4 regions of the Sphaerotilus sp. FB-3 genome follow, and region 2 is predicted to be linked to each of the others. Evidence: predicted binding sites of a transcription regulator. Region 2 holds the regulator's gene; each other region holds the start of a gene.
What was found. The regulator FliA, encoded in region 2, starts transcription of late flagellar genes. The targets are predictions, from matches to a motif close to CTAAAGTTTNNNNNNNNNNNGCCGNTA.
Positions count from the first base shown of each region.

Region 1: NFT33_RS00715 (flagellin N-terminal helical domain-containing protein) is a predicted target of FliA. The motif match lies at 2,170-2,196, and genes of this name have one in related genera.
Region 3: motA (flagellar motor stator protein MotA) is a predicted target of FliA. The motif match lies at 2,292-2,318, and genes of this name have one in related genera.
Region 4: flgM (flagellar biosynthesis anti-sigma factor FlgM) is a predicted target of FliA. The motif match lies at 2,560-2,586, and genes of this name have one in related genera.

Region 1 covers NZ_BQWE01000004.1:20,957-25,536, reverse strand. Annotated here, with positions in the region: partial or broken gene flhC (flagellar transcriptional regulator FlhC) at 1-31, opposite strand, end outside; gene flhD (flagellar transcriptional regulator FlhD) at 70-393, opposite strand; gene NFT33_RS00720 (hypothetical protein) at 716-1,957, opposite strand; gene NFT33_RS00715 (flagellin N-terminal helical domain-containing protein) at 2,290-3,129, shown strand; gene fliD (flagellar filament capping protein FliD) at 3,276-4,580, shown strand, end outside.
Region 2 covers NZ_BQWE01000060.1:48,638-53,217, reverse strand. Annotated here, with positions in the region: gene NFT33_RS18840 (citrate synthase) at 1-425, shown strand, start outside; gene NFT33_RS18835 (hypothetical protein) at 675-893, shown strand; gene NFT33_RS18830 (methyl-accepting chemotaxis protein) at 881-2,245, opposite strand; gene NFT33_RS18825 (RNA polymerase sigma factor FliA) at 2,292-3,005, opposite strand; gene NFT33_RS18820 (flagellar biosynthesis protein) at 3,026-3,850, opposite strand; gene flhF (flagellar biosynthesis GTPase FlhF) at 3,883-4,580, opposite strand, start outside.
Region 3 covers NZ_BQWE01000004.1:28,039-32,618, forward strand. Annotated here, with positions in the region: gene NFT33_RS00740 (class I SAM-dependent methyltransferase) at 1-789, shown strand, start outside; gene NFT33_RS00745 (hypothetical protein) at 838-2,253, shown strand; gene motA (flagellar motor stator protein MotA) at 2,400-3,257, shown strand; gene motB (flagellar motor protein MotB) at 3,297-4,244, shown strand; gene cheY (chemotaxis response regulator CheY) at 4,281-4,580, shown strand, end outside.
Region 4 covers NZ_BQWE01000050.1:423-5,002, forward strand. Annotated here, with positions in the region: gene NFT33_RS16350 (DUF4347 domain-containing protein) at 1-267, opposite strand, end outside; gene dcd (dCTP deaminase) at 510-1,079, shown strand; gene NFT33_RS16360 (DUF1801 domain-containing protein) at 1,249-1,623, shown strand; gene NFT33_RS16365 (hypothetical protein) at 1,660-2,022, opposite strand; gene flgM (flagellar biosynthesis anti-sigma factor FlgM) at 2,080-2,439, opposite strand; gene flgA (flagellar basal body P-ring formation chaperone FlgA) at 2,719-3,393, opposite strand; gene flgB (flagellar basal body rod protein FlgB) at 3,656-4,066, shown strand; gene flgC (flagellar basal body rod protein FlgC) at 4,066-4,476, shown strand; gene NFT33_RS16390 (flagellar hook assembly protein FlgD) at 4,503-4,580, shown strand, end outside.

The DNA of each region.
Region 1 (4,580 bases), on a different contig from region 2:
GGGCTTCGGTGAGGATGCTCTTGGTCTTCATGGTCGTGTTCCCCTCGCGTCGCGGGTCCGGATCCGGAATCAGGCGGCTTCGCAGTGACGGCCGGCCATCAGGATGCTGGCGTGCAGGCGCGACACGCCCTCGTTGGCGGCGCTCTTGCCGTGGTTGGTCAGCAGGCCCCAGACCAGATCGTCGTCGGCACGCATGCGGCACAGCAGCGTGTTGCAGGCGGCGATCTTCAGCATCTGGGCCGGCGACAGGGCTTCCAGCAGCGCGGCGGTCTCCTCGGAGACGCCCAGGCGGAACAGGGCCTGCTCGCGGTCGGCACGGATCAGGCTCTGGGCCAGCATCAGGTACGACAGGTTGGCTTCGCGGATTTCGGCGAGGATCTGGTCGGAATTCATGGCTTGCTCCTGGCGGTGTGTCTGTCGGGGTTGCCCGGCGGCTGCTGTGCTGCGGGGCGGTGTGTCGATGGAGCGGATTCTGAAGAGCCGAACTGGGCGGGAACATCATCCCTCTTCCGTGCCTCGAGTCCCCCTGATTCCGTTAGCGTGTCAGGCAACTTCCTACAGGCCGTCATCCTGCGTCGGACATTTCGGGCGTCGGCATGTCCCGAAATCGCTCCGAGTGTGAAATTTCGTGGATTTTCATTGCCATCAGCGAAGCCTGGAAACGGCCACCCTGTCAGCGGGAACAGGTCGTGCCGTACGGATCGCGATGCGCATGTCAGCCGGAAAAGCGTGAGGAATTCCGGTCTTCCGCGGACGATCCGGTGCTGCTCGGTGCGGAGGGTGCGGGCGTGGCCTGCGGCGCGGGTCGCGAGGACAGCATGTCCTGCTCGCCCCGGCCCAGCAGACGCTCGAACTGGTCCAGGGCCTCGTTGCTGCGTCCCTGGGCAGCCAGCGACATGGCCAGCATGAAACGGCTGTGCTCCTGGTCGGGTGCCCGCATCAGCTCCTGGCGTGCCTGACGGGCGGCCTGTTCGAAATCGCCTCGACCGAAAGCCCGCATGGCCTCGTCCATCGGTGCCGCTGGCGCACGGGCTGCGATCGCCCGGGCGGGCAGGTGGAAGGGCGCCGGCGTGACGGTGCTGGGCCTGCCGCCGGTGGCGCGCGCCAGCGTGGCGTCGATCGAGGCCATCGCGCGAGCCATCGCGGCATCGAGTCGGGCCGGGGCGGGTGGGGCCGGCGGGCGCGGCAAGGCCTCCAGCGTGACGAAGGGCAGACCGAACAGATGCAGCCAGACGTGTTCCCACAGGCGAGCATGGACGGGCTGTCCGGGCAGCACCCGCTCGAGCACATGGTCCAGCGCCTGGCGGTGCTGCCGCACCGTGGCCTCCAGCACCGTCTGTCGCACCGCGAGAATGCCGCCCGGGGCCCGGCGGCCCAGATCGCTGCGGCGAGCGGCCCTCGCCAGCTCGCCCAGGCCGCAGAGGTCGAGAAAATGCCCCAGCAGATGCGTGCCCCGGTCCAGCCCATGAAGGCGACGGTACTGGCGGGCGAGCCACTGTGCTTCCGCGTCGCGCCCGCCCAGCGTCGACAGGCTGCGGGGGCAGAAATGCTGCGGCTCCACCGGCAGCCCGCCCATCCAGTCGCGCTGGCCGGGATGCTGCGCCAGTTCGGCTTCCGGCAGATCGCGCAGCGCCAGGGGCGCGCCCAGGGGCTGAACGTCGCTCCATTCGTCCTCGCTGTCGATCAGATCGAGCAGGGCCGGTGCCGCGTCGAAGGGCTGGCCGTCGCAGAACACGGTCAGATCGCGTGGCGCACCGCCCGGCAGGGCCAGCAGGTGGCGCAGATGCATCTCCGCCGCGCTGGTGTCAGTTTCGGCCGACACGCGCTGGACCGGCCGGTGCAGGCCGGCGGTGGCATCGGGATGCAGTGGCGCGTGAAGCCTGATCCCGCAGGAGGCGGGCAGCTCGTCGATCCAGCGGATGTCCTGCCCCAGGCAGGCGACGACGAGGTTGATCATGAGGAAGTCTCCGGAGCAGGCGTGTCCGCCGGCATGGCGTCACGCAAAGAAGGTTGCGAGCGTTTCTAGCACCGAATGTTTCACTTTTGCGCAGTTGAAGTGGTACCAATTGGTGTTCTTCTTGACAGATTGACGGCGGGCGTGGAGGGCATGTGCTGATGTGCCTTGGTGTGCGGAGGCAAGAACTGGGGTGAAAAAATGCTCAGTTCAGCCTCAAGCCGGGCGGCGAGTCGTCGAAAACTCAAGTACGGCTCGGACCCCATGTGCGACGAGCCGATCAGGTGCCGGGAGCGGCACCAAGCTCATCAGCATCAGACATCACTGGAGTAGCTATGCCTACCACCATCAACACCAACATGGCCTCGCTGAGCGCTCAGCGCGCTCTGCAGTCGACCGAGGGCTCGCTGTCGACCTCGATGCAGCGTCTGTCGACCGGCCTGCGGATCAACTCGGCCAAGGATGATGCGGCCGGTCTGGCCATCGCTGAGCGCATGACCTCGCAGGTTCGCGGCATGACCGTCGCGACGCGCAATGCCAACGATGCGATCTCGATGGCGCAGACGGCTGAAGGTTCCCTGGGCAAGGTCGGCGAGTCCCTGCAGCGCATGCGTGAGCTGGCGGTCCAGTCGGCCAACTCCACCAACGACACCAGCGACCGTGTCAACCTGAACGAGGAATACACTGCGCTGGCGACCGAAGTCAGCCGCGTGCTCGAAGGCACCAAGTTCAACGGCAAGAACCTGCTGAACTCGGCGGCCACCAGCATGGCCTTCCAGATCGGTACCGACACCGATGCCACCGACCGCATCACGGTCGCGCTGCGCAACATGACCGCAGGCACCGGCATGGTTGCGGCCATCACTGGCACGGCTGCCTCGATCTCGACGGTCGCGGCCTCCCTGACGACCATCTCGAACCTGGATGCCGCGATCGACGAGGTGACCTCGGCCCGCTCGAACCTGGGCTCGGTGCAGAACCGCTTCGAGAGCGTGGTGGCCAACCTGGCGACCAGCCAGGAGAACATCACCTCGGCACGCGGCCGCATCACCGACGCGGACTTCGCGGTCGAATCTGCGAACCTGTCGCGGGCCCAGGTGCTCTCGCAGGCGGGCAACACGATGCTGGCCCAGGCCAACCAGCAGCCGCAGCAGGTCCTGTCGCTGCTGCGCTGATCCGGCCTGATCCGGATCAGCAGGTGGTCCGGGCCGAGGCCCGGGCTGCTTCTGTCGATTCCCTCTGCGCGCAGATCGGCCCGTCCGTTCTGCGCGTTCGTGCTTGAACTCGTCGCGAGCGTCCTCAGTCTTCAGGAGTAGTTTTCATGGCTTCCATTACCGCGTCCGGTCTGGGCAGTGGTCTCGACGTCAGCTCGATCGTCAGCCAGCTGATGGCCATCGAGCGCCAGCCGCTAAAGACGCTGCAGAGCACGCAGAGCTCGATCAATGCCCAGATCTCGTCGTTCGGCAAGATCCAGAGCGCGCTGTCGACGCTGCGCGACAAGTCGGCCGCCTTCAACTCGACGTCGCTGTGGGGTCAGACCAGCACGACGGTCTCCGATGCCTCGGTGGCCACGGTCACCCCGGTCAGCGGCAAGAGCGGGGCGGCAGGATCCCACTCGCTGCAGGTCAATGCGCTGGCGACGACGCAGACGGTCAGCAGCTCGGTGTTCTCGGGCAGCAGCGCGACGCTGTCGGAGGGGTCGATGACGATCGAGCTGGGCAGCTGGACCGGGGGGACGCCGCCGACCGGCTTCAGCGCGAAGTCGGGCGCGACGCCGGTCACGATCAGCATCGGCGCCGGAGAGACTTCGCTGGGCTCGATCCGCGACAAGATCAACAAGGCCAACGCCGGCGTGACCGCCGGCATCGTGACCGATGCGTCGGGGGCCCGGCTGACGCTGCGCTCGACGAAGACGGGCGAGGAGAATGCCTTCCGCATTGCCGTCAACGAGACCAGCGACGACGGCAACGCGGCCACCGGGCTCTCGGCCCTGGCCTATGACGCCACCACGGCCTCGCCGATGTCGCGCAATCAGGTGGCCGGCAACGCGCAGGTGCTGATCAACGGCCTGTCGATCAGCTCGGCCTCGAACACGATCGACAACGCGATCGAGGGTCTGTCGATCAAGCTGAGCAAGACCAGCAGCACGCCGGTCGAGCTGGCCGTCGCGGCCGAACATTCGGATGTCAAGACGGCGATCAACGATTTCATCAGTGCGTTCAACGGCCTGTCCGACACGATCAAGAGCGAGACGAAGTACGACGCGGCGACGAAGACGGCCGGCAAGCTGCAGGCCGACCGCACGGCCGTGGGCATCCAGAGCCAGATGCGGCAGATGGTGTTCGAGGCTTTCGGAGGCAGCGACAGCGGGAGCCTGAAGCGGCTGTCCGACATCGGCGTGTCGATCAACGCGTCCGGAAAGCTGGAGCTGAAGTCGTCGAAGCTCGATGCGGCACTCGAGAATCCGACCCAGGTGAAGGAACTGCTCAACGGGGGCGACGGCAGCACGACGGCGCTGACCGGCGTGATGAAGCGGTTCCGCAAGTACGCGGACGGTGTGCTGGGGACCGATGGCGCGCTGCAGACGCGCACCGACGGCCTGCGCACCGAGCTCAAGCGCAACCAG
Region 2 (4,580 bases):
TGGAGAAGGTGAAGGACAAGAACAGCGGCGTCAAGCTGATGGGCTTCGGTCACCGCGTCTACAAGAACTACGACCCGCGCGCCAAGCTGATGCGCGAGACCTGCCATGAAGTGCTGAACGAGCTGGGCCTGCAGAACGACCCGCTGTTCAAGCTGGCGATGGAACTCGAGAAGATCGCGCTGGAAGACGACTACTTCGTCGCCCGCAAGCTCTACCCGAACGTCGACTTCTACTCGGGCATCGTGCAGCGCGCCATCGGCATCCCGGTGCAGCTGTTCACCGCGATCTTCGCGCTGGCCCGCACGGTCGGCTGGATCGCCCAGCTCAACGAGATGATCGCCGACCCCGAGTACAAGATCGGCCGTCCGCGCCAGCTCTTCGTCGGCGCCGAGCGTCGCGACGTCAAGCCGCTGGACCAGCGCTGATCAGACCTGAGCGCCTCCACCCGGCGTGATCAAGGGCCCTGCGGGGCCCTTGTCTTTTTCCAACGCCTCTTTTGCAGGCGTATTTCTCATGGGCAATCTCGCGGGTTTACCCTAAAATTGCTGCGCAGCAGCAAAGCTGCAAGACCCGCCCCCTCTGCCACCCACCGCCCGTACCCAGGTCAGCCCATGACACTGCAGCAGCTGCAAGATCTCAAGCAATGGCACCGCCATCATTCCGGCGGTCGCGCCATGGAAGCAGCCCTGTGCGATCTGGTGCTCTGCGTGTGGGCGGCAGGCTGGACGCTGCTGCTGGCCCTGGCCGTCATCGATGCGCCGGAAATGATGCCGGTGTCGCTGCTGATGACGCTGACGCCCTCGTTCTACGCCGCAGCACGGCGCCAGTTGCACCAGCGCGGCCTGTTGCGCTGCGACTGGCTGACCGCGCTGCAGTCGCCTCAGAACCGGTAACCGATGCGCAGGCCGCCCCAGTGGCGGCCCTGCACGATGATCGGTGCCGAGGCCTCCTTGAGCATCACATGCTTGCCGCCGCCCATGTCGCGGCGGTAGGTCTGCACCAGGAAAGGCCGCTCGTTGCGCGCCGAGGCCAGACCGGTGCGGTCGTTGAAGATGCGCCGGTAGCGGCTGTTGGCGGTGTTCCAGGCCACATCGCCGGGACGCTGAGGCTGGCAGTAGATGGTGTTGTGCACCGGCACATAGCCGTTGCGATCGACCGCGATGCAGAAGGCGATCTTGTCGCTGCTGCCCAGCACCTTTTCCTGGATCGCCGGAAAGAGCCTTTCCGCCAGCGGCGAGAAGGTGGCCAGAAACTGCTCCGGCTGCGTGCCCTCGAGCGGCTGATAGCGCACATCGAAGAGCGCCTGCGCCGAGATGTGCCCCTGCTGGACCGCCTGCTCGAGCAGCCGGGACATGTCGGCGGCCGCACGCTGGGCCTGCGCGATCATCGGCGTGTCGGTGGTTTCGACACCGCAGCCGGCCAGTTCGTCGATCAGGGTCTCGGACACCGACAGGAAACGGTCGCTGCAGTCCAGCGCCACATCCAGGCCGTCGAAGGCATGACGGATGCCGCTGGAGAGCTGCTGCGAGCGCTCGCAGACCTGCTGGACGGTGGTGGCGCTGCGCCCGGCGGTCTCGTCGATCCGTCCGACCGAGACCTCGACCTCGGCGAACGCGCGGTGGATCGCGCCCTGGGCCGAACCCTCTTCACCCGAGCGGATCTCGCGCGAGAAGGACTCGATGCGCCGGTCCAGATCGGTCAGCGTGCCCATGATGGTGCGCGAGGAGCTCTCCACCCGGCCGGCCAGATCCTTGACCGCATCGGCCACCACACCGAAGCCGCGCCCGGCCTCGCCGGCGCGCTTGGCCTCGACCGAGGCATTGAAGGCGACCAGCCGGGTCTGCAGCGCGATCTGGCCGATGTCGCTGGCGGCCGAGGCCACCTGGCGCAGCACCTCGACGATGCTGGCCACCTCGCCGGCGACCTGCGCGACCTCGGTGCGCGCCCGCACCACGGCCTCTCGGGTGGCGCCAGAAGCATCGCCGATCGCACGCTGGGACTGCTCGACCTCGCGCAGCCACTGCTCGAGCTGCTGCAGCGAGGCCAGATGCACGGCCGCATCACGCTTGGCATCCTCGATCACGCCGCGGGTCTCGGCCGCATCGCGGCCGATGTTCGACACCTGGGCGGCGATGCGCTGGACAACGCCCTTCTCGGACGACACAGGCGGCATCGCCGGCCCGTCGGACGTCGGGTTCAGGGCCTTGTCGGCATCCGCACGCCGACCATGCAACAGCTTCCACATCTCGGATTTCCGGCTGGAGGGCACCTCGCCGGAGGTGCCCTGAATCTCACCAGGCCCGCAGCTTGGCGCGCAGCCGGGCGATCGACTGGCTGTGCAGCTGGCACACCCGCGACTCGGTCACGCCCAGGACTGCGGCGATTTCCTTCAGGTTCATGTCGTGCTCGTAGTACATGCTCATCACGTACTGTTCGCGCTCGGGCAGGCCCTTGATCGCCTCGACCAGCGCCTCGCGCATGCGTCGGTCGTTGAGCCGGGCCAGCGGATCGGCGTCGGTGTCGGCGACATGGCGATCCAGATAGTCGCTGTCGCCCTCGTCGCCGCTCATGTCCTCGAGATAGACCAGCTGCGTTCCACGGACCCGGTTGAGCAGATCCTGGTAGTCGGGCAGCGACAGGCCCATCTCGGCGGCGATCTCGCTCTCGTGCGGCGCCCGGCCGAGACGCTGCTCGAGCTTGTGGACCGCGCCCTCGATGTCACGCTGGTGCTTGCGCCCGCTGCGGCTCATCCAGTCGCCGCCGCGCAGCTCGTCGAGCATGGCGCCGCGGATGCGCTGGGTGGCGAAGGTCTCGAACTGCACGCCCTGCTTGATGTCGAAGCGGCTCATCGCGTCGGTCAGCCCGATCATGCCGACCTGGATCAGGTCGTCGAGCTCGACGTTCGCCGGCAGCCGGGCGATCATCTGGTGCGCCAGACGCCGCACCAGCGAGCTGTACTGCTCGAGCATGGTCTTGGCGTCGAGCTGGCCGTTGGAGTTGTAGATCGGTTGGCTCCGTGACATGGTCAGACCATCGGCTGCAGACTGGGGGATGAAATCGGGCGCGGAGCTGCACCCGGACGCGGACGCCTCTGGCTGGCGGGCACGAAGGCCGCCCCGGCCTGCAGGGCACTGTCCATGAAGGCGGCCAGCGCCTCGGCTGCTCGCCAGGTCGCCGGGCGGGTCGGAACGATCTCGATGCAGTCGTTCTGCACGCCCCCGAAGAACAGGTCGGCGCACTGCGCCAGCCGCCCCGGCACATGCCAGGAGGCCGGCGCATCGATCTCGGCGCTCATCAGCATGTCGTGTTCGCGCCAGCCGACCTCGGTGGCCAGCCGCTTCAGCGAGGCGTAGGCATGGGTGACCGCATCGGCGCGCTCGTCGCACAGCACCAGCGGGCGTGGCCGGCTCAGGCCCTGCTCGCCGCTGCCGAACAGGCGGGCCAGCTCGGCGGCGCTGGCATGCAGCAGCACCGCCTGCGACAGCGGTGCCGCATCGATGATCGCCCGCAGGAAACCGCGCGGGCCGGCCACGCTCTCGGACCAGCGCTCGGGCAGTCCCCGCGCGGCCAGATAGGCGCGGCGGTCGGAGCGCGGCTCGATGAACTTCGCCAGACCGTCGAAGCCGCCGTCACGTGCCCGCGGGGCCCGCTCGGAGGCGTCCACCATCAGCGTGTAGAGCCCCAGCGACTCCAGCGCGACCATCATCCGGTGCAGCAGCTGGTCCTGGTGCTGGACAAACGGGTTGGACACCACCGGAATGAAGCGGACGGAGCGCACGGAGAAGAGACGGCGCAGCCCGTCGGCCTGATCGGCCGGCTGCGCCTGGCGGAAATCGCTGGGAAAGGCCATCGCGTGCTCCGTTGCGGTCTGGGGCGGGCCGCTCAGGCGCCCAGGTCACGGACAGCCGCGGACGGCTGGCGACGTGCAGGAGGGGCCGATGCATTCGCAGCGGCCGAAGCCGCCGGCTTGACGGCCGGTGCAGGCTCGGTCGCGGCCGAGGCGGGCCGGGAGAAGATCAGGTTGACGTCGCCGGTGTTCAGGCGCCAGGCCTGAGGTCCGCCGCTGCGCAGCGCCCGGTTCACCAGCGCCTGGGCGCTGAGGCGGTGCCAGTCCTCGGGAACACGCTGGCCGTTCGAGATCGCCACCACCTTCAGATGCTGGCGGATCAGCGCATCGAGCGCCGGGCCGAGCTTCACCGCCTCGTCGAGCTTGGACAGGATGATGCCGCGCGCCTGGTTGGCGGAGTAGGCATTGAGCACATCCTCGATGGTCTCGCCCTGCTGCGCGGCGTTCACCACCAGCAGCCGCTTGATGCTGCGGTGCGAGAGCATGTCGAGCAGGTCGCGGGTGCGCGCGTCGCGCTGTGCCAGGCCCGCGGTGTCGATCAGCACCATTTTCTTGCCCGACAGCAGGTCGAGCAGATCCTCCAGCGCCGCGCGGTCATGCGCGGTGTGCACCGGCACGCCGAGAATGCGGCCATAGGCACGCAGCTGCTCGTGCGCGCCGACCCGGTAGGCGTCGAGCGTGATCAGGCCGAGATTGGCCGCGCCATGGCGGGTCGCGAACGAGGTCGCCAGCT
Region 3 (4,580 bases), on a different contig from region 2:
CGGCTCGCCCGCCATCCGGAGCGCCCCGGCGGCGCCCGCGAGGCACGTTCATCTGCGCCCCCCCGCCGCACCCTGCCCTGGCCCCTGCCCGCCCTGCTGGCCTGGGCGCTGGCCTGGAGCCTGTGGATCACCGCAACGTCGAACGGCCTGCCGGCGGCGGCCGGCTTCGTGCTGGCCACGCTGTCGGCCGGGCTGTTCGCGATCGGCGCGCGCACCCGGTGGCGGCTGCTGATGACGCTGGGCGGCTTCCCGCTGTCGCTGGCGCTGTCCGGGCTGGCCCAGGGCGTGGCCGCCGCCCTGTGGCTGCTGCCGCTGGCGCTGCTGGCTGCGGCCTACCCGCTGCGCGCCTGGCGCGATGCACCGCTCTTTCCGACCGAAGCCGATGCGCTCGAAGGGCTGGAGACGTTGGTGCCGCTGCCCCCGATGGCGCGGGTGCTCGATGCCGGCTGCGGCCTGGGCCACGGCCTGCAGGCGCTGCAGAAGGTCTGGCCGGATGCCCGGATGGAAGGCATCGAATGGAGCTGGCCGATCCGGCTCGCCGCAGGCCTGCGCTGCCCGTGGGCCCGCATCCGCCAGGGCGACATGTGGGCCGCCTCCTGGGCCGAGCATGATCTGGTCTACCTTTTCCAGCGCCCCGAGAGCATGAATCGCGCCGCCGAGAAGGCGCTGGCCGAGATGCGCCCGGGCAGCTGGCTGGTCAGCCTGGAGTTCGACGTGCCGGGCATGCGCCCGCACGCGCGCCTGCAGAACGAGGGGCACCGGCCGGTCTGGATCTACGCGATCCGCTGACCCATCCGCCCGACATCGTCCAACCGCACGATCCCGGATTCATCCCGCATGTCGATGCTCCTGACCGACGACTCGCCGGTGTGCGCGTCCGCCCCCGTCCGCCCGCCCCGCCCCCCGATCGAGATGCGACAGGCCGATCCGGCCGGTCGCCTGCCCAGGCCGCCCGACGGCCGCTGGCTCGCGGTGCTGCCACCGGCTCGGCAGGTGCTGGCGGTGGGCGAGGAGGCCGCGCTGCTGGCCCCGTGGCATCGGCAGCAGCATGCCCAGGCCCGCTGGCAGGCCGTGCCGCTGCCGGTGGGCGGCGAGGCGCTCGCACCGGCCCTGCCACCGGCCGGATCGATCGACCTGCTGCTGCTGTCGCCGGGCTTCTTCGCGCTGACCGATGCCGACCGCTGGCTGGCGCGGCTGGGCGAGTGCTGCGCGCCCGGTGCCCGGCTGAGCCTGGCACTGGACAACGGCTGCACGCTCGAGCGCATGGCCCGGCTGCTGGAGGCAGGGACGGCCGCCGCCGGCGATCCTCAGCATGATCTGGCACGCGCCCATGCGCCAGCCACCGTCTACAAGCTGCTGCTCGATGCCGGCTGGCTGCCGCACCTGGCCGCGCACGAGCCGGTCGAGACCGCCGATCCGGCCTTCGCGCAGGGCGTGCGCCAGCTCGCCAGCCTGCTCGGCCTGGGCGAGGGCTGCGTCGACGAGGTGCACCGGATGCGCCGGCTGCATGTGCTGGCCCGCCGCGACGATGACGGCCGGGCGGCCGCAGCGCTGCCGCCACGCACGAGCGCGCCCTTCGCCGTCGTCGTGCCCACCACCGACGAGGCACAGCTGCGCGCCAACGTGCTGGCCTCGCCAGGACTGCGCGAGGTCAACGCCCGCATCGCGGTGTGCCGCGGCGCCACCAGCCCCGGCGACGCGATCGCGCAGGCCGAGGCCGCCTGCGAGGCCGACTGGCTGCTGCTGTGCCACCAGGACGTCTATTTCCCGCCCGGCTTCGGCCAGCGGCTTTCGGCCGAACTCGAGGCCATTCCCGCGCACGAGCGGCCGCGCACGCTGCTGGGCTTCATCGGCGTCGGCGTCGATGCGCAGGGGCAGCGGCTGATGCGCGCCGGCCAGGTCATCGACCGGCTGATCCACATGGATCATCCCGGCTCGGGCGTGGCGCTGTCCTTCGACGAGGTCGCCATCGTCGTCTCGCGCGGCTCGATCCACCGCATCGCGCCGGAAATGGGCTGGCATCTGTGGGCCACCGACCTGTGCCTGACGGCGATCTCGCAGCACCGGGTCATGCCGCGGCTGCTGTCGCTGCCGCTGTTCCACAACTCGCGCACCGGCTGGGGCCTGCCCGAGGCCTTCGTCGATTCGGCCGAGCGGCTGATCGCCCGCCATCCGGCCTTCGCGCCGATCCACACGCTGTGCGCGACGCTGACGCCGGAATTCGTCGCGAGTCGGCGGGCATTGCGCCGCTGATGGACCGCGCGAGCCGCGCTTTTGCCGATCTAGCCCGGCTCAAGTGACCCGAATCCGCACCGATATGCAAATCATGCCTGCGATCCGCGCAACGCCCGAGGCGTGCTGCGCCGGAACGCTGAGCCTCCACTGAGGAGTCAGGATCCATGTTCGTCATCGTCGGGTGGCTCGTCGCCATCGGTTGCATCTTCGGCGTGTACATCGTGCACGGCGGCAACATCCAGGTCATCCTGAAGGCCCTGCCCTTCGAGATGATCACCATCTTCGGCGGCGCGCTGGGCGCCTTCGTCGCGAACAACCAGCCCAAGGTGCTCAAGGCCACCGGCAAGGGCCTGGGCGCCTGCTTCAAGCCCTCCAAGCACTCCAAGGCCCGCGCGATGGAGCTGCTGGCCATGCTCTTCGAGATCCTGCAGAAGACCCGCAAGGAAGGCCTGATGTCGATCGAGAAGGACATCGAGGATCCGCACAGCTCGGCGCTGTTCCAGAAGTTCCCGGTGGTGGGCAACGACCACCATGTGACCGAGTTCGTCTGCGACTACCTGCGCATGATGGTCTCGGGCAACCTCAATGCCCACGAGATCGAGTCGCTGATGGACACCGAGCTGGAGACCCATCACCACGAGGCCCACGCGGCCGCAGCCGCCATCGCCCGACTGGCCGGCGCCCTGCCCGCCTTCGGCATCGTCGCGGCGGTGCTGGGCGTGGTCAACACCATGGGCTCGGTCGGCCAGCCGCCGGCGGTGCTGGGCGGCATGATCGGCTCGGCGCTGGTGGGCACCTTCCTGGGCATTCTGCTGGCCTACGGCTTCGCCGAACCGCTGGCCGGCCTGCTCGAGCAGAAGATCGACGAGGACGGCAAGGAGCTGCAGACCATCAAGACGGTGCTGCTGGCCTCGATGCAGGGCTACGCGCCGCAGATCGCCATCGAGTTCGGCCGCAAGGTGCTGTACTCGACCGAGCGACCGACCTTCACCGAGCTCGAGCAGCACGTGAAGAAGAAGTGACGCGGGAAGCGATCGCGAGCATGAGCACGGGAGCACGCCATGGCCGGTGACGCCAAGAAACTGCAGCCGATCATCGTCAAGAAGGTCAAGAAGGGCGGCCACGGCGCCCACGGCGGCGCCTGGAAGATCGCCTACGCCGACTTCGTGACCGCGATGATGGCCTTCTTCCTGCTGATGTGGCTGCTCGGCTCCACCACCGAGGGTGACAAGAAGGGCCTGCAGGACTACTTCCAGTCGCCGCTGAAGATCTCGCTGCTGGGCGGCGGCTCCGGCGCGGGCGACGCCTCCTCGGTCGTCAAGGGCGGCGGCACCGACCTGACGCACACCAACGGCCAGGTCCGCAAGGGCGACATCGAGGCCGAGAAGAAGACCTTCAACCTGCAGGCGCTCAAGGCCACCCAGGCCCAGGCCGAGCAGGAGCGGCTGCATGCACTCAAGCAGCGCATGCAGAACGTCATCGACGCCTCGCCGCAGCTGCGATCGCTGAAGTCCCAGGTGCGCCTGGACATGACCCGCGAAGGACTGCGCATCCAGATCGTCGACGACCAGAATCGACCGATGTTCGACAGCGGCTCCGACATGGTCAAGCCCTACATGCGCGATGTGCTGCAGGCCATCGGCAGCGTGCTCAGCGAGGTGCCCAACCGGCTGACGCTGGAAGGTCACACCGATGCCAAGCCCTTCTCCGCCGGCGTGGCCGGCTACAGCAACTGGGAACTGTCGAGCGACCGCGCCAACGCGTCGCGGCGGGAGCTGGTCGCCGGCGGGCTGGACAACGACCGGATCCTGCGGGTGCAGGGCCTGGCCTCGAGCATTCCGTTCAACAAGCAGGATCCCCTCGACCCGGTGAACCGACGCATCAGCCTGATCGTGATGACTCGCGATGCCGAGGAGCGCTTCTTCTCGTCGACCGATGCCGCGCAGCCCGCAGAGGAAGGCGCAGCGCCGGATTCCGCTTCCTCAAGTCCGGCCTCGGCCGGTCGATAAACCCCACGCGGCCACCCTCCAGCACAAGGATCTGTCATGCCTTCCTACTCCGACCTCCGCTATCTTGTCGTCGATGACTTCTCCACGATGCGCCGCATCGTGCGCGGCCTGATCAAAGAGATGGGCGGCCAGTTCATCGAGGAAGCCGAGGATGGCGTCAACGCGCTGCAGGTGCTGCGCGCCAACAAGATCGACTTCGTCGTCAGCGACATCAACATGCCCAACATGGACGGCTTCGAGCTGCTCACGCAGATCAAGCAGGATCCGGCGCTCTGCCACATCCCGGTGCTGATGGTGACGGCCGAGGCGCGCAAGGAAGACATCGTGCGCGCAGCC
Region 4 (4,580 bases), on a different contig from region 2:
GACCTGCGGCCCCAGGCTGGCGGCCAGCCCCTGCGCATCCTGGAGCGTCGAGGACACGAAGGCGATCTGCGTCGGGCTGGGGGCTGGCGTGGCGACTTCGGTGGAGGCCGCGTCCAGGGCGGCCAGCAGCGCTTCGTCGGTGGCCAGGCTCGGCGGCGGCGGCGCAGCCGTCTCTGCCGACAGCACCTGTTCGGCGGTGAGCAGGGCTGCCGCGTCGAACATGACCCGTGGCTCGAGCCGCCGGCACATGACGGGCGCGGCGGGCATGACCGGAGCGTCCGGGCTGCTGCTGCCCTGCAGGCGGGAGGGGCGACGCTTCTTCGGAATCCAGGCCACTGCGGTACCTCTGCAACTTCGGCGGCATGCGGCCCGGGAAAGGCCGCATCGACTGGATGCATCGGCGGCCGTGCGGCAAACCTGAGCGGGGGATTCCCTGTGGGGATCCGTGTTTTCCCGGGGCCGCAGGCGCTTAGAATCCCGCCTTTCCTCCAGACACGTCCTTCCGCAGCATGAGCATCAAGAGCGACAAGTGGATCCGCCGCATGGCGGATCAGCACGGCATGATCGAGCCGTTCGAGCCGTCCCAGGTGCGCTTCGCTCCGGACGGCCACAAGATCGTCAGCTACGGCACCTCGAGCTACGGCTACGACATCCGCTGCGCCGACGAGTTCAAGATCTTCACCAACGTGCATTCCACGGTGGTCGACCCGAAGAACTTCGACGAGAAGAGCTTCGTCGACTTCAAGGGCGAGGTCTGCATCATTCCGCCCAACAGCTTCGCGCTGGCACGCACGGTCGAGTATTTCCGCATTCCGCGCAGCGTGCTGACCGTCTGCCTGGGCAAGAGCACCTACGCGCGCTGCGGCATCATCGTCAACGTCACGCCCTTCGAGCCCGAGTGGGAAGGCTATGTGACGCTGGAGTTCTCCAACACCACGCCGCTGCCGGCCAAGATCTACGCCGGCGAGGGCTGCGCGCAGGTGCTGTTCTTCGAGTCCGACGAGATCTGCGAGACCAGCTACCGAGACCGCGGCGGCAAGTACCAGGGCCAGACCGGCGTCACGCTGCCGCGCACCTGAGCGCCCATGGGGGATTGCCCCGGTCCGTTTCCGGGGCGCTTTGCTAACATCGAACGGCTGTTCGTCCTATCCCGTCAATGCGGGTCGGGCGTGAAACCCTGCCGCATCGCGGCACCACGGACGAGGCGCATCCGCTCCCCCAGACATTCCGCCGCGACGGAATTCCTCCATGCGACATCTTGTCCGGCCCGCCGCACTGGTGGCCAACTTCTTCGACATGCTGCCGCCTGCGCAAGTCGCGACGGCAACCGCGATCCAGCAGGCGGTGATCGCTGCCGAGCCTGATCTGGCCCAGACGGTGCGCTGGGGCAATCTGATGTTCCTGTATCGCGGCAGCAACCTGATGGCGATGGCGCTGCACAAGGGCCAGGCGCATCTGCAGGTGCTCAACGGGGCGGAGCTGATGACGCGCTTTCCCCTGCTCGACGGCGTCGGCCGGGGCATGCGCATCCTGAAGTTCCGCTACAGCCAGCCGGTCGACGCCTTGCTGATCGGCGAGGTGGTGCGGGCCTCGCTCGGCCTGCTGCAGGCCGTTGCGCGCTGACTTCCCGTCGCTTCCTGTGACGACCCGGCCTCTGGCTCAGGCGCTGTAGCTGCGTCGGACCGGATCCTGTTCCTCGCCGGCCAGCACCGCCACCGCCCGGTCGACCGGCGCACGGCTGCGCTGCAGGCGCGCCAAGGCTTCGCGCACGCGGCCCGAGGCCTGGCTCAGCCGGTCGCGCATCGCTGTCGACAGCCGGCCCTGACGGGCCGCCGGGGTCAGCGTGTCCATCGTGCAGGCCAGCAGTTCATGCAGGCGCCGGGCCTGCGGCTCGATGCGCGCATGGTCCTGAAGCCTCAGCGCATGCTCGAGCAGCGCGATCTCGCGCTCGAGACGGCCCATCAGCGCTTCGGGTGACAGGGCGTTCGCGGCAGGAGGCGGGGTGTGTCGTGAAGAGTTCATGGTCGACGGGGTCTCGCGTTGGCGGTCGCCGCGGCGAGCGGGCAGGGCGCCCTGTCCTCAGCGACCGGTTCCGATCTGGCCCAGCAGATCCTGGGCATTGGCCAGCAGCTTGTCGGCGATGGCTTCCGCATTGATGCGGTAGACACCGTCGGAAATGGCCTGGCGCATGCGCTGCACCTTCTCGGTGTCGAACTCCGCATTCGCGTCGGCCATGCCGCCCTCGCGCAGCGCGGCGCTGGTCTCGGACATCTGCACGTTGGTGCTGCTGTCCGGGGCATCGGCCGGCGTGCCGCTGGTCGGAGCCGGAGGCGTGGCATCACGCGGTGCGGCCTCCTGCCGGACGGGCGGGGCCGTGGGATTGACCGCCGCCAGGGCTGGCGCCGGGGTGTTCAGGGGATTGCTGTTGCCGATCTTCATCACGTACTCCTGCAGACCTTGGGTGGTCCTTGTTCCGGGTGTCGAGCATTCGACCGCCAGAACACAACCCCTGTGTCGTGGCGTGTGACCGAATTCTCGCAACCTCTGTGTCAAGTTGGGTATCGGTCTGCCCGCCGGTCACTTTAGCCGGAGCGTGGAGAAGTTGTATCTGCTTGTGTATCAAATCTGCGTGAAGATGCACTTCGGGTCCGTGGGCCATCCCGGGCTCCGCAAGCCAGGGCAGCCCGTCCCGTTCGGCATCACGGCGGATCTTGCGGCTCATGAGCGCACCTCGACGCGACGCTCGCCGACAGGTCGCCCGGTCACGATCTTGCCGGAAGGGGTGCGCACCCGGACCGCCTGTCCGTCCAGGCCGTTCGACAGGGCCTGGGCCTCGGTGCTGGCCGAGAAGCCTTCGCCCACATAGACCAGCGTGACCGTCTCGCCGGCAGCGAACCACTGGCGCACGCGCAGGTGATGCGGGCGCAGCGGGGTGCCGGGCGGCAGCGTGGCGGCGAGCAGCCGTCCGACCAGCAGCTGCGGATCGCGGAACACCGGCGCTGCGGCGCTGGCGATGTCGACCTCGCGGATCTGCAGGTCCTCGGCACGGATCTCGGCGCCGGCCTGCAGCGGTCCGGCGTTCACCACCGCCGGACTCCAGACCCGCACGGTCACTGGCAGGAAGACGTTCCAGTTGACCGGGCCATCGGTGCAGCGCAGGCCCACGCGGGTGCGGCCCCAGGCGGTCGAGCCGGTCGGCAGATAGGGTTCGATGCGCCGGCATGGCGTCAGCTTCAGGCGCGGATCGAGCTGTCCGGGCTCGATCTCGATGCGGGCGTCGGCGGGCAGCGCGGCGGCGCCGCCGCGTGCCAGTTCCATCAGCTGCTGCATGGGAATCGGCGTCGGTGCGTCGGCGTGCGCAGGCAGCGCCAGCGCCTGCATCAGCAAGGCCACCGCCGCGAGCGTCCGTGCCCCGGCCAGAGCCAGGCGTGGCGCGGTGCACCGGGCAGACGGTGCAGGCCGAGGCGCAGCGAGGGCAGCAGAGGGGGACGGTGACTCGATCATGACACGCCACTGTAGGTTGCGCCCCGGGCGTTCCAGTGCCCAAGATGGGGCGCACGCGTCGGCCTTTTCCGGTGAGCGCGGTCCCGGGGGGGCATCAAGAATGCCGCCAGATCCCCGAACCCCGACCCCCGACCCCGATGCCGAGGATGTCATGCTGAACCGTCTCGACAGCTCGCTGGGCTTCCAGTCCCAGGCCCTGCTGCTGCGCGCCGAGCGCCAGCGGCTGATCGCGAGCAACATCGCCAATGCCGACACGCCCGGCTACCAGGCGCGCGATCTCGACTTCGCCACCGCGCTGCGTCAGGCCACCGGCGGCTCCACGGTGCCTGCGGTGGCGATGGCCGGCACCAGCGAGCGCCACCTCGGTATCGGCCAGCTGCCCGCCACACGTGAGGCCTCGCTGCTGTACGCACGGCCGAGCCAGACCAATCTCGACGGCAATTCCGTCGACATGGACCGCGAGCGTGCCAGCTTCGCCGACAACGCGGTCAAGTACGAGGCCTCGCTGCGCTTCATCAACGGCAGCGTGCGCACCATGCTCGATGCCATCAAGGGGCAATGATGTCTCTGCTCAGGATCTTCCATGTCTCCGGCAGCGCGGTCAGCGCACAGAGCCAGCGGCTCAACACCGTCTCGTCCAATCTCGCCAACGCCGACACCGCGGCCGGCCCGGACGGCAAGAGCTTCAAGGCCCGCCAGGTGGTCTTCCAGACCCTGCCGATGAGCGACGACGCCGGCAGCGTCGGCGTCAAGGTCTCGGCGGTGCGCGAGGACGACACGCCGGGTCGCCGCATCCACGACCCCGCCCACCCGAATGCCGATGCCGAGGGCTATGTGACCTTCAGCAACGTCAATCCGGTGGAGGAGATGGTCAACATGATCTCCGCCTCGCGTTCCTACCAGAACAACGTCGAGGTGATGAACACCGCCAAGTCCCTGCTGCTGAAGACGCTGCAGATGGGCCAGGGCTGAGGCTGACACCAGGCCGCAGGACCACCATGACCACCACCTCGTCGACCGCATCCTCCACCAGCGCGCTGGTCGCGCAGATCAACGCCAGTTCGTCGGGCAGCTCG